Regions from separate parts of the Streptomyces sp. Je 1-332 genome, predicted to be linked through region 1. Evidence: riboswitches for the same ligand, from Rfam matches in the RefSeq annotation. Region 1 holds a riboswitch; each other region holds the start of a gene.

What was found. Region 1 has a riboswitch for cyclic di-AMP ahead of ABXJ52_RS01505 (LysM peptidoglycan-binding domain-containing protein). Riboswitches for the same ligand answer to the same signal wherever they lie in the genome.
Region 2: linked by a shared signal. The riboswitch ahead of ABXJ52_RS33695 (C40 family peptidase) and the one ahead of ABXJ52_RS01505 (LysM peptidoglycan-binding domain-containing protein) in region 1 are both predicted to bind cyclic di-AMP.
Region 3: linked by a shared signal. The riboswitch ahead of ABXJ52_RS28105 (M23 family metallopeptidase) and the one ahead of ABXJ52_RS01505 (LysM peptidoglycan-binding domain-containing protein) in region 1 are both predicted to bind cyclic di-AMP.

What each region holds. Positions count from the first base shown of each region.
Region 1 covers NZ_CP160402.1:304,236-308,012, forward strand. Annotated here, with positions in the region: gene ABXJ52_RS01495 (hypothetical protein) at 47-574, opposite strand; gene ABXJ52_RS01500 (hypothetical protein) at 689-880, shown strand; cyclic di-AMP (ydaO/yuaA leader) riboswitch at 1,684-1,838, shown strand; gene ABXJ52_RS01505 (LysM peptidoglycan-binding domain-containing protein) at 1,843-2,568, shown strand; gene ABXJ52_RS01510 (carbohydrate ABC transporter permease) at 2,658-3,509, opposite strand; gene ABXJ52_RS01515 (sugar ABC transporter permease) at 3,506-3,777, opposite strand, start outside.
Region 2 covers NZ_CP160402.1:7,498,873-7,502,649, forward strand. Annotated here, with positions in the region: gene ABXJ52_RS33680 (LysR family transcriptional regulator) at 1-77, opposite strand, end outside; gene ABXJ52_RS33685 (LysE family translocator) at 207-836, shown strand; gene ABXJ52_RS33690 (DUF6328 family protein) at 814-1,380, opposite strand; gene ABXJ52_RS33695 (C40 family peptidase) at 1,567-2,040, opposite strand; cyclic di-AMP (ydaO/yuaA leader) riboswitch at 2,044-2,216, opposite strand; gene ABXJ52_RS33700 (hypothetical protein) at 2,571-2,879, opposite strand; gene ABXJ52_RS33705 (ATP-dependent Clp protease proteolytic subunit) at 2,887-3,522, opposite strand.
Region 3 covers NZ_CP160402.1:6,207,014-6,210,790, forward strand. Annotated here, with positions in the region: gene ABXJ52_RS28095 (pitrilysin family protein) at 1-228, shown strand, start outside; gene ABXJ52_RS28100 (pitrilysin family protein) at 225-1,610, shown strand; cyclic di-AMP (ydaO/yuaA leader) riboswitch at 1,831-1,993, shown strand; gene ABXJ52_RS28105 (M23 family metallopeptidase) at 2,006-2,809, shown strand; gene ABXJ52_RS28110 (GntR family transcriptional regulator) at 3,023-3,709, shown strand.

The sequences.
Region 1 (3,777 bases):
TCCGGCCGCCTCCGAATCCGGCGTCGAGATGCATGTCGGCTGCGTGCTAATCCGTGGGCGTTCTCGTGCCGAGCGCGCGCCGAATCCTTGCCCACCATGAGGTCCGACCGGAGGTGGCAACGTCTCCAGCGGTGCGTTCACTTGCTGCCGTATTGGATGGTTCTGACGAGGTGTCCCGAAAGTCGCCGCGGAACGCCACGATCCCCTCGCCCACCCCGAGCACCTCCAGGAGAGCGTCCAGTGCCTTGTCCGCGTCCTCGTGCGACTGGGTGAGCCAGACCAGGGAGACTCCGGCGGGATTACCGTCGTGTTTGCTGACGGCGAAGCTGAAGCCCCGCAGCAGAAACAACACGACGTCGAGATCGTCCAGCCCGTCCCACGACCGTTCCACGTGCAGACGCAAGCGGTTCGCCACGAGCTGTACTGAAAGTTCGAGCCCTCCGATCATCTGGAAGAGCGGCGAGCAGTGCTCCCAAACGCTCCACTGATGGGCCGGATTGTTGCCGCTGTAGTAGGGCGGGCTGGTGGCCGGCTGCCAGTCGGGCTCGGGCCCGGGTATTTCCGTCGGAGTCACCGCAAGCCTCCTCTGACGTCATCCAGCCGATACACGTTCATGCTCATGCCCCTCCCTCGCAGAGGATCATGACCGCCCCAGGCCGACCTCAACCTCACGGATAGGGTCGAGAGCATGACATCCGAACAGCCCCATACGCCGGCCATGGCGTTCCTGGACTCCCAGGAGATCACCACGACGGACTGCCGCCGGTGCGGCACCGAAGTGTCGGGCGTCAACGGCCGCTACGCGTGCGGGGTGTGCGGCTGGGTCAACAACTGGACCGAGGGCCACAACGAACTACCCGGCGCGGGCAGCGGCATCTAGCATCGCACCCCCTCCGGCGATCCGCCGACCCACAACCGGCCCAGGTGCTGGGCCTGTTGAACACTCTCGGAGGCCGTGTCGTCTGGTCGGAGACAACGCCGATTGTGAACTCCTTGAATACCGTGACGGTCAGCCCGATCATATTCCAGACCCGTTCGCCACAATCGCCCGCCCTACAAGTGCAAGTCGTGGGAAGGGTTTTGCTCCGCCGCACAACTCCAAGGGCTGCCGAATAAGTCGTCCTGGCCGACTCTAGCCTCGACCGTTCGATGTCGACGGGCCGATCGCCCCCCGACCCGAGAATCCCCGACCCCGAAATCACCCAGCGGGCAGAGTGCCCCCTCCCAGCACGAGCAGCCCGGGACACCCCCTCATCGACCCACTCATGAGCAGTATGTCCCTTTAGGCACAGAATGACGCCCAAACCCCGTGTCCAGATTGCCCATATAAAGTACCTCTACAGACTGTTAGTGACGCATTTAAAGCCCCGCCCGTATTGCGCAGCCCTAGCCCGAAATGGCGCGATCCACAGCACGCGCGACTCCCCCTCCTACCCCTCTCCCATTCAGTGGAATAGGTCACACCCACCGCCCAGGGCCCGAAGAGAGCCGTTCGGCGCACTTTCGTTCTCCGCAAAGAAAGTTGGGGCTATTCGATCATTGGGGGTGTGTGGGCCCTGTCGGCGGGGGCGGGCCTCTCGCATTCCCTATTCGAATTCCGCCCTTGTTCCCTCCGGCCTTTCTCGCTTAACGTCACCCTCAATCCGGATGGAACGCCGAATCCTGCCGCTGTCCGGAAACCCTTCCCATCAAACACCTACGCTCGGCAGGAGCGGGGGACCCAGGTAAGCCGCCGGTCCGGACAACGGAACGGCTAGGGGTGAAGTCGCATGCGCAGTGCGACCGGACATCTCCCGTCCGAACCCGACAGCTCACCTCGTAGGCGACGGAGAGGAATTCGTCATGCCTGCAAAGGGTAAGCACCGCCGTCCCAAGTCCAGCTCACTCACCCGGGGCATCGCCGCCGCGGGCACGGGCGGGGCCGTGCTCGTACTCCCGGTCATCGGCGCGACCGCCGCCACCGCCGCGCCGGCAGACGCGGCCGCGAAGCCCGCCGCCGCCCCGAAGACGTACGTCGTGGCCGCGGGCGACACCCTCTCCAAGATCGTTCGCGAGCACTCGCTGAGCGGCGGCTGGAAGAAGCTGTACCAGGACAACCGTGACGCCCTCGGCGGTGACCCGGCACTGATCCACCCCGGCCTCAAGCTCACCCTCGGCGAGAAGGCCCCCGCCGAGCGGACGGACCGCTCCGAGCGCAAGGACGCGTCCGCCGCGAAGCCCGCCTCCGCCCCGGCGAAGAAGGCGTACACGAACGACCTCGACGGCTGGATCAAGGAATCGCTCGACATCATGGCCCAGCGCGGCATCCCCGGCTCCTACGAGGGCATCCACCGCAACATCATGCGCGAGTCCTCCGGCAACCCGCTGGCCACCAACAACTGGGACGTCAACGCTGCCGCCGGTACCCCGTCCAAGGGGCTCCTGCAGGTCATCGCGCCCACGTTCGACGCCTACCACGTGCCCGGCACCTCGCTGGACAGCTTCGACCCGGTCGCCAACATCACCGCCGCCTGCAACTACGCGGCCGACCGGTACGGCTCGATCGACAACGTGAACGGCCCGTACTAGGCCGCACCGGCCGCGTATCCGGCCTCTCGACCGCTCTGAGCCCCGGCCCGCCAGGTGTCCAGGGCTCAGGCCTGCGCGATGCGGTGGCGTCAGTCGTCGATGCCCGAGCGTTCCACCCCCGCCACGATCCACCGCTGGAAGAACAGGAACACCACGAGCAGCGGCACGATCGACACGGCGGCCGCGATGAAGAGTTCGTGCAGCCTGATCACCTGCGACGTGGTGAACGACGACAGGGCCACCTGCACCGTCCACGCGTCGCGGTCCTGGCCGATGACCAGCGGCCACAGGAACGAGTTCCACGCGCCGATGAAGACGATCGTGCCCACCGCAGCGAAGACCGGCCTGGAGTTGGGTACGACCACCCGCCAGTACGTGCGCCAGTAACCGAGCCCGTCGACACGCGCCGCGTCCTCCAACTCCCGTGGGAATCCGAGGAAGTACTGCCGGAAGATGAAGCACGCGAACGCGGAGAACAGGGTCGGGACGATCAGACCGCGCAGCGTCGACACCCAGCCGAGCGAGGACACCAGGACGAACGTCGGCACGAAGGTGACGGACGCCGGGACCATCAGGGTGCCGAGGATCGCGTAGAACACCTTGTTCGCGTGGCGGTACGGGATGCGGGCCAGGCCGTAGCCGGCGAGTGAGGCCAGCAGCAGCGTGCCGAGCGTCGTCGCGACCGCGATGAGCGAGGAGTTGAGCAGAGAGCGGGCGAACGGCACCGACGTGTCGTCGAAGAGTTCCTCGATGTTTCCCCACCGCATTGTGGAGGGGAAGAAGGTCCACTCGGGCGATGTGATGTCGCTCTCGGACGAGAGGCCGTTGCGCACGAGGAGGTAGAAGGGGATCAGGAACAGCAGCGCGAGCGCGATGAGCAGCGAGAGCCGCAGCGCGCGTCCCGCCCTGACCCTGGCGTCGTCCCTCGAGTGGTCTCTCATTCCGCCTCCTTCCTGCCGAGCCCGAACCACTTGGCCTGACCCACCGTCACCACCGCGATGATCAGGGCCAGCAGGACGGCGCCCGCGCTGCCGAGGCCGAGGTTCTGCCCCTGTCCCAGCGCCGTGTAGTAGAGGTAGACGAGTGGGGGTCTGGCGTAGGGCGGGTAACCGCGCGAGTCCGAGAGCAGGTTGTAGAACTCGTCGAACGCCTGGAAGGCGTTGATGACCAGGAGCAGGACCACCGCCACGGACGTGGCCCTCAGCTGCG
Region 2 (3,777 bases), 7.2 Mb from region 1:
AGGCGCTCGGCGGCGCGGGTGATCGACCCGGCCTCGGAGACCGCCACCAGTGCGGCGAGCCGCGTCGGGTCGTACATGGCCGCTCCCGGGGCAGGGGCCGGCGGGCGGTGGGGCGGTCCGTCGGCGTGGGGGTAAACGCCTGCTTAAGGCTGGCTCAGGATATTCCACATGCCTGCTGAAGGCAGAAGAACGGCAGGGTGGACGCCATGGACGCACAACTGGTCGCCTTCACCGGAGTCGCCGCGGGCATGGTCGCCATGCCGGGTGCCGACTTCGCCGTCGTGGTGCGCAACGCCCTCGCCTCACGCCGTGCCGGGATCGCCTGCGCGATCGGCGTGGCGGGCGGACTCCTGGTGCACACGGCGCTCGCGGTGGCCGGGGTCGCGGCGGTCCTCGCGGCGGTGCCCACGCTTCTGCGGGCGTTGCAGGCCGCGGGCGGGGCCTATGTGCTCTACCTCGGCTGCCGCGCCCTGCGATCGGCGGCGCGGCCGCTCGAAAGCTTCGGGGCGCGGGACGGCGTGGAGCACGTGATGGCCGGGGGCAGTCTGCGGCAGGGCTTCCTCACCAACGCCCTCAACCCGAAGGCGCCCATCACCTTCCTCAGCGTGCTGCCCCAGTTCGTGCCCGCGGGCAGCCCCGCGATGCCGAGGACGCTGCTGCTCGCGTCCATCATCGTGGCCCTCGCCCTGGTGTGGTTCCCGGTCGTCGCCCTCCTGGTCGACCGGCTCGGGCGGTGGTTGCGCAGGCCCCGCACGGCCCGTGCCATCGAGGGCGGCACCGGCGTGGCGCTCGGCGTCCTCGGCGTGGTGCTCCTCATCGAGGCCCTGCCGGCCTGACGCCGCCCGACGTGTCCGATTCCTTGCCGTCGTCATCCCGGTCCTGGACCTTGTCCGCCGCGCCACGCACCAGGAGGGGGAGCAGGCCCCACAGGCCCGCACACACCACCATCGTGGCCGCGGCGGCGATGATCCCGCCGGTTCGGCCCACCGCCACGTCGACGACCAGGAGCACGGCGCCGGAGACCGCGAACACCAGGACACCGAGGCCGACACCCGCGAGGCGGGACGACACCCGCACGATCAGCGGCTTGGCCCGCTGCCCGAACAGCGACCTGTGCACGGCTGCCGGAGCGGTGAACAGCGCCGCGGCGAGTACGGCGAGCAGCAGCGTGGTCACATACGTGGCGCGCTGCATCGTGTCGAGCGAGGGGAAGCGCTCGGTGAAGGCGAGCGTCAGCAGGAAGGCGAAAAGGATCTGCACTCCGGCCTGCGTGACCCGCAGTTCCTGGAGGATCTCCGAGAAGTTGCGATCGGCGCGTTCGAAGCGCGTCTCGTTGCGGGACGGTCCGCCTGCGGTGGAGGAGCTGTTGTTTTCGGCCATGGCGCACGAGTATCCGCGTCGGCGCGCCCCACGCCTGGCGGGCGCGCCGGTCGGAGGGCCTGGCGGAGGGCCGGGCGAGCGGTGGCGGCGGCCGTGCGGGCCGCCGCCACCGCCCCAGGTCGAGCCGCTGACCGGCGATCAGTGACGGGCCATCAGCGGGGACGGGCCGTCAGTGGTGAAGGGCCATCAGCGCACCCGCCCGTAGGAGACGCTCTTCGTCCAGATCTTCTCCAGTCGCACCACGGTGTTCGACTTGGGGGCGTGCCAGATCCGGCCCTTGCCCGCGTAGATCCCGACGTGGTAGACGTTCCGGCCGGAGTGGAAGAAGACCAGGTCACCGCGGGTGCGGTTGGATGCCGAGATGTGGCGGGTCTTGTTGTACTGCTGTCCGGCGGTGCGTGGCAGTTTCTTGCCCGCACGCTTGAACGAGTACTGGGTCAGACCGGAGCAGTCGAACCGGTTCGGCCCCGTCGCTCCATAGCCGTACGGGGAGCCCTTCTTGGAGGCGGCGATCTTGAGCGCCTTGGCCCCGTGTGTCGCGGCCTCCGCCTCCGACGTGAGCCCTGGGGCCACGAGGGTCCCGCCTACGACGGCGAGCGTGAGGGCCGATACCGAACCGGCCCTGGTGAGCAGTGACGGGACGTGATTCAGCGCGGTCATGCGCAACCCTTCGTCAACCGCCTGTGAAGGATGACCTGTCGGATTCGGGCTGACAAAGTTGCCCGGCCGCACTGTGCGGCTTCACCCCAAGGGCCGGTGTCCGGACTTTCCGGACCGACCCGTCATGCCTGGGTCCTCCACTCCTGCCGATGCACCGATGTCGACCGGTCATCCGGGCGGCGGCAGGACTCGGCGTCCGCCCGGACCGCCCCGCCGCTGTGGCGGGGGCTTGTCGTCGAAAGGGATCTTGACCCGTGAAGGGCGTGAATTCCGAGCCGAAACGGCCTTTTGTGAAGCTCCTCACGGCTGAACCGTTCGGGTGGACACGGCCCGGTTCGTGGTCAGGTCGCGACGAAGGACGATCGTTCGACCAGCACCGGAACGAGTAATTCCGGCCCCCGCGTACACATCTGACGCAACTGAAGACGGTCCGAAAAACGATGATTGTCTACGCCGAACGAGGTAGCCCGTTTGGTTCGTTTGAGATCGGGCCGGGACGTATCGCCCTCCGGCTCGGGGGTGACGGGGGCTCAGGACGCGGTCGCGGGCGGCACGGTGACCCGGCAGGACCGCCGCTCCCCGTCGAGCACGCGCAGCGCCCGTGCCAACGTCGGCGCGTGCACCGCGCTCTCGCCCCGCTGGTGCATGAGCGTCAGCGCGTCCCGTAGGGCGGTCGCGCTGCCGACCAGGGCTTGGGCGGCGCGCAGTCCTCCGTAGGTGTCCGAGGCGCGGGCCGGGTTGATCCGGCCCACCAGGTCGATCACTTCGAGGTACCGGTCGATCAACTCGCCCTCGGCGCGGGTGAGTGCGGGCAGCGGAGGAAGTTCGGGTGGCAGCATCGCCGGTTCACCCCGCGTCCTTGGTGCCCGAGGACGTCTTGCGGCTCGCGATGATGCGGTCCACCAGGCCGTAGTCGACTGCCTCGGTCGCGCTGAGGATCTTGTCCCGCTCGATGTCGGCGCGGACGCGTTCCGCGCTTCGGCCCGTGTGTTGGACGAGCAGCTTCTCCAGTTGTGCGCGGGTGCGCAGGAGTTCGTCGGCCTGGATCGCCAGGTCGGAGGCCTGACCGTGAACCGGCTCGGCCAGTGAGGGCTGGTGGATGAGAACCCGGGCGCCGGGCAGCGCGTGTCGCTTGCCCGGGGTGCCCGCGGCCAGCAGGACCGCCGCCGCCGACGCGGCCTGCCCCAGGCATGTCGTCTCCACGTCGCAGGAGACGAACTGGATCGTGTCGTAGATCGCGGTCATCGCGCTGAACGAACCACCGGGGGAGTTGATGTAGAGCGCGATGTCGCGGTCCGGCGCCAGGTATTCGAGGTGCATGAACTGCGCCATCACGTCGTTGGCCGACGTGTCGTCGATCGGCGTCCCCAGGAAGACGATGCGCTCCTCGAGGAGCTTCGAGTACGGATCGAGGGTCCGCTGCCCGGTGCTCGTGCGCTCGGTGAACTCGGGCAGGACATAGCGGGCGGACGGTCGGTTCATGACATGTCTCTCCTCTGCCGGGGTCGGCTGCTCCCCAAGGCTCCTGTAAGAAAAGTACAGGACGTACGTAACCGCCTTGTCGAGATCTCCCGTGCCTCGTCGTGATCTCCCGCGGCCCGACGAGGCCCCCGTCGGCCTTGTCCGGTTACTCCAAATCCAGGAGGAACGGCGGCACTTGACTGGTTCGGCGTGCCCATGGGGAGCGCAGGCCGGGGTGGAGCGTTAAGCGTTCGGACGGCCGGGTACTCGGGCGCC
Region 3 (3,777 bases), 5.9 Mb from region 1:
ACGGTCTCCGGCCGCGCGGACGAACTCTGCCGGTACGCCGTCCTGTTCGGTGACCCGCAGCTCGCCCTCACCGCCGTCAAGCGCGTCCTGGAGGTCACCGCCGAAGAGGTCAAGGCGGCCGCGGCGGCCCGCCTGCGGCCCGACAACCGCGCGGTGCTCGTGTACGAACCCATCGCCCCCGAGGCCGACGAAGCCACCGACGAGGACGAAGAGGAGGCGGCGAAGTGAGCGAGGCCGCAACGATGCAGTTCCACCCGCAGCCCCAGGCGGGCACCGCACGGCCGTGGGCCTTCCCCGCGCCCGAGCGCGCCACCCTGGACAACGGCCTCACCGTGCTGCGTTGCCACCGCCCCGGCCAGCAGGTCGTCGCCGTGGAGGTCCACCTCGAGGCGCCGCTCGAAGCCGAGCCCGCGGGCCTGGACGGCGTCGCCACGATCATGGCGAGGGCCTTCAACGAAGGCACCGACAAGCACTCCGCCGAGGACTTCGCCGCCGAACTCGACCGCTGCGGCGCCACCATGGACGCGCACGCCGACCACCCCGGCGTCCGGGTCTCCCTCGAAGTCCCGCTCTCGCGCCTCCCGAAGGCGCTCGGCCTGCTCTCCGACGCCCTGCGGGCCCCCGCCTTCGCGGACAGCGAGATCGAACGCCTCGTACGCAACCGCCTGGACGAGATCCCGCACGAGGCAGCGAACCCGGGGCGCCGCGCCGCAAAGGAGCTGTCCCGGCAGCTCTTCCCGGCGACCTCCCGCATGTCGCGCCCCCGCCAGGGCACCGAGGAGACGGTCACGGCCATCGACTCGGCCGCCGTGCGCACCTTCTACGAGAAGCACGTGCGTCCCGCGACGGCGACCGCCGTGATCGTGGGCGACCTGACCGGCGTCGACCTGGACGCCGTTCTCGCCGACACCATCGGCGCCTGGACGGGTGGCACCGCCGAGCCGCGTCCGGTGCCCCCGGTGACCGCGGACGACACCGGACGTGTCGTCATCGTGGACCGCCCGGGAGCCGTCCAGACGCAGTTGCTCATCGGCCGCGTGGGCCCGGACCGGCACGACCGCGTCTGGCCCGCCCAGGTGCTCGGCACGTACTGCCTGGGCGGCACCCTCACCTCACGCCTGGACCGCGTCCTGCGCGAGGAGAAGGGATACACCTACGGCGTACGGTCGTTCGCCCAGGTCCTGCGTTCCGCTCCGGACGGCAGCGGCGCGGCGATGCTCGCCATCAGCGGCTCCGTGGACACCGAGTCCACCGGTCCGGCCCTCGACGACCTGTGGAAGGTCCTGCGCACCCTCGCGGCCGACGGCCTCACGGACGCCGAGCGCGACGTCGCCGTGCAAAATCTGGTGGGCGTGGCCCCGCTCAAGTACGAGATGGCGGCGTCCGTCGCGGCCACCCTCGCCGACCAGGTCGAGCAGCACCTGCCGGACGACTTCCAGGCCCAGCTGTACCGCCAGTTGGCCGAGACCGGCACCGTGGAGGCCACCGCCGCCGTGGTGAGCGCCTTCCCCGTGGACCGTCTGGTGACGGTGCTCGTCGGAGACGCTTCGCAGATCGAGGAGCCCGTCAGGGCGCTCGGTATCGGTGAAGTGAGTGTGGTCACGGGGTGAGCGCGGGGTGCGCGCGGACTGAGTGACAGTCAGGACATATCGGGGCCCCGGTGGCGAGAAAACGCTACTGGGGTCCTCATATGTCCGAATTGGTATGGAGGTTACGTGTCTGACCTGTGGCGTGCGCTACAAAAGCTCTGATCCGTTTGTCGTTTGAAAGATGACCCGCTTAGCGTCTGGTCCGGCTGTTCGTCATGCAGTACGCCGCGCCCGCGGCACCGGACAGTCATCGCCGAGTCCCCGTACGGCGCGAGCCAGGGGAGCCGGGGACCCACATGTCCCTTGGGGTGAATCGGGAACCTCGCCGTGAGGTGAGGGACCCGTAGGAGACCTTCCTGCTCCGAACCCGTCAGCTAACCCGGTAGGCGAGAAGGAAGGAAAGGATCAGCCGCTTCATGGCGTTCACCCGTGCCACCGGGAAGCACCGTCGCCCGAGCCGCCTCACGCGTACGACCGCGAACGTGGCGGGCGTCGCCGCCCTCACCACCACCGGTGTCATCGGAGGCCTGGCCGCTCCGGCGCTCGCCGCCGACGACGCGGTGACTCCCCAGCACACCGGCCTCACCCAGGCGATCTCCGTGGGCGACTCGCTCGCCCAGAGCGTCGACGCGCAGGCCGCTGCCCAGCAGCAGGCCGCCGACGACGCCGCAGCGGCCAAGAAGGCCGAAGAGGCCGCCAAGAAGAAGGCCGAGGAGGCCAAGCGCAAGGCCGAGGCCGCGGCGAAGGCCAAGGCCAAGAAGGAGCGCGAGGCCAAGGAGCGTGCCGCGCGCGAGGCCGAGCGCAAGCGCCTCAACAGCTACGTGTCGCCGATCACCGGCTCGACCATCTCCACGGGCTACCAGACCGGTGGCGCCATGTGGTCCTCCGGCAGCCACACCGGCGTCGACTTCCACGCCGCGTCCGGCACCTCGGTCCACGCGGTCGGCTCCGGCACCGTCGTGGAGGCCGGCTGGGGCGGCGCCTACGGCAACAACGTGGTCATCAAGATGAACGACGGCACGTACACCCAGTACGGCCACATGTCGTCCCTCGGTGTCACGGTCGGCCAGGCGGTCACTCCGGGCCAGCAGATCGGCCTCTCCGGCTCCACCGGCAACTCCAGCGGCCCGCACCTGCACTTCGAGGCCCGCACCGGCGCGGACTACGGCACGGACATCGACCCGGTCTCCTACCTCCGCTCGCACGGCGTCAACGTCTGATCCCGGAGATCCAAGGCGGTCGCACGAAGCGCACCTGATTCACCGAAAGCCCCGGTTCGTCGAGAGCCGGGGCTTTCGCCGTTCCCGTATCTCCGTTGGCCAAAAGTATCCCCGGATTTCGGCCGACCGTCGGAAATTCGGCCGCTCTGCAATAGAGTCGCCGAGCAGGCGTCGATCGACCGCGTTTCGCGGGGATTAAGGCGGAGGTCAGTCATGCACATTCCCGCGCACTCGGTATGCACGGCCATCCGGGACGACATCGTCTCCGGTGTCTACGAACGGGGCGGCCGGCTCACCGAGGAACTGCTCGCGCGCCGCTACGGAGTCTCCCGCGTCCCTGTCCGCGAGGCCCTGCGCACCCTGGAGGCCGAGGGCTTCGTCGTCACGCGCCGGCACGCGGGCGCGTGCGTCGCCGAGCCCACCGAGCGGGACGCTGCCGACCTCCTGGAGGTCCGCGCGCTCCTGGAGCCGCTGGGCGCGGCCCGCGCCGCACAGCGCCGCACGGAGGCGCACCTGAAGGTCCTGCGCGGCCTCGTCAGGCTCGGCCAGGAGCGATCGAGGCACGGTCGGAGCGAGGATCTGCGCTCCCTGGACGGCTGGTTCCACGAGACGCTCGCCCAGGCGTCCGGCAGCCCCGGCCTCACGGCACTGCTCACCCAGCTCCGGCACAAGATCGCGTGGATGTACGTGGTCGAGGCGACGGCCGCCCCCGCCGAGGCCTGGGCGGAGCACGCCGCGATCGTCGACGCGGTCGCCCGCGGGGACGCGGAGCGGGCCCGTGCGCTCACCGCTCAGCACGTGGAGCGGACGGCCTCCGCGCACCGGCCGCGCTTCGTGCGCCAGCTTTCCGGTGTGAGGGGTTCGCAACCTTCCGTAAACACAGCGGGTCTTCGGCTTTAACAGAGGCGCCGTATACAAAGAAGTGCATAGAAGCGCTATTGGGCGGGGCATTATTTCTGCTGCCCGAA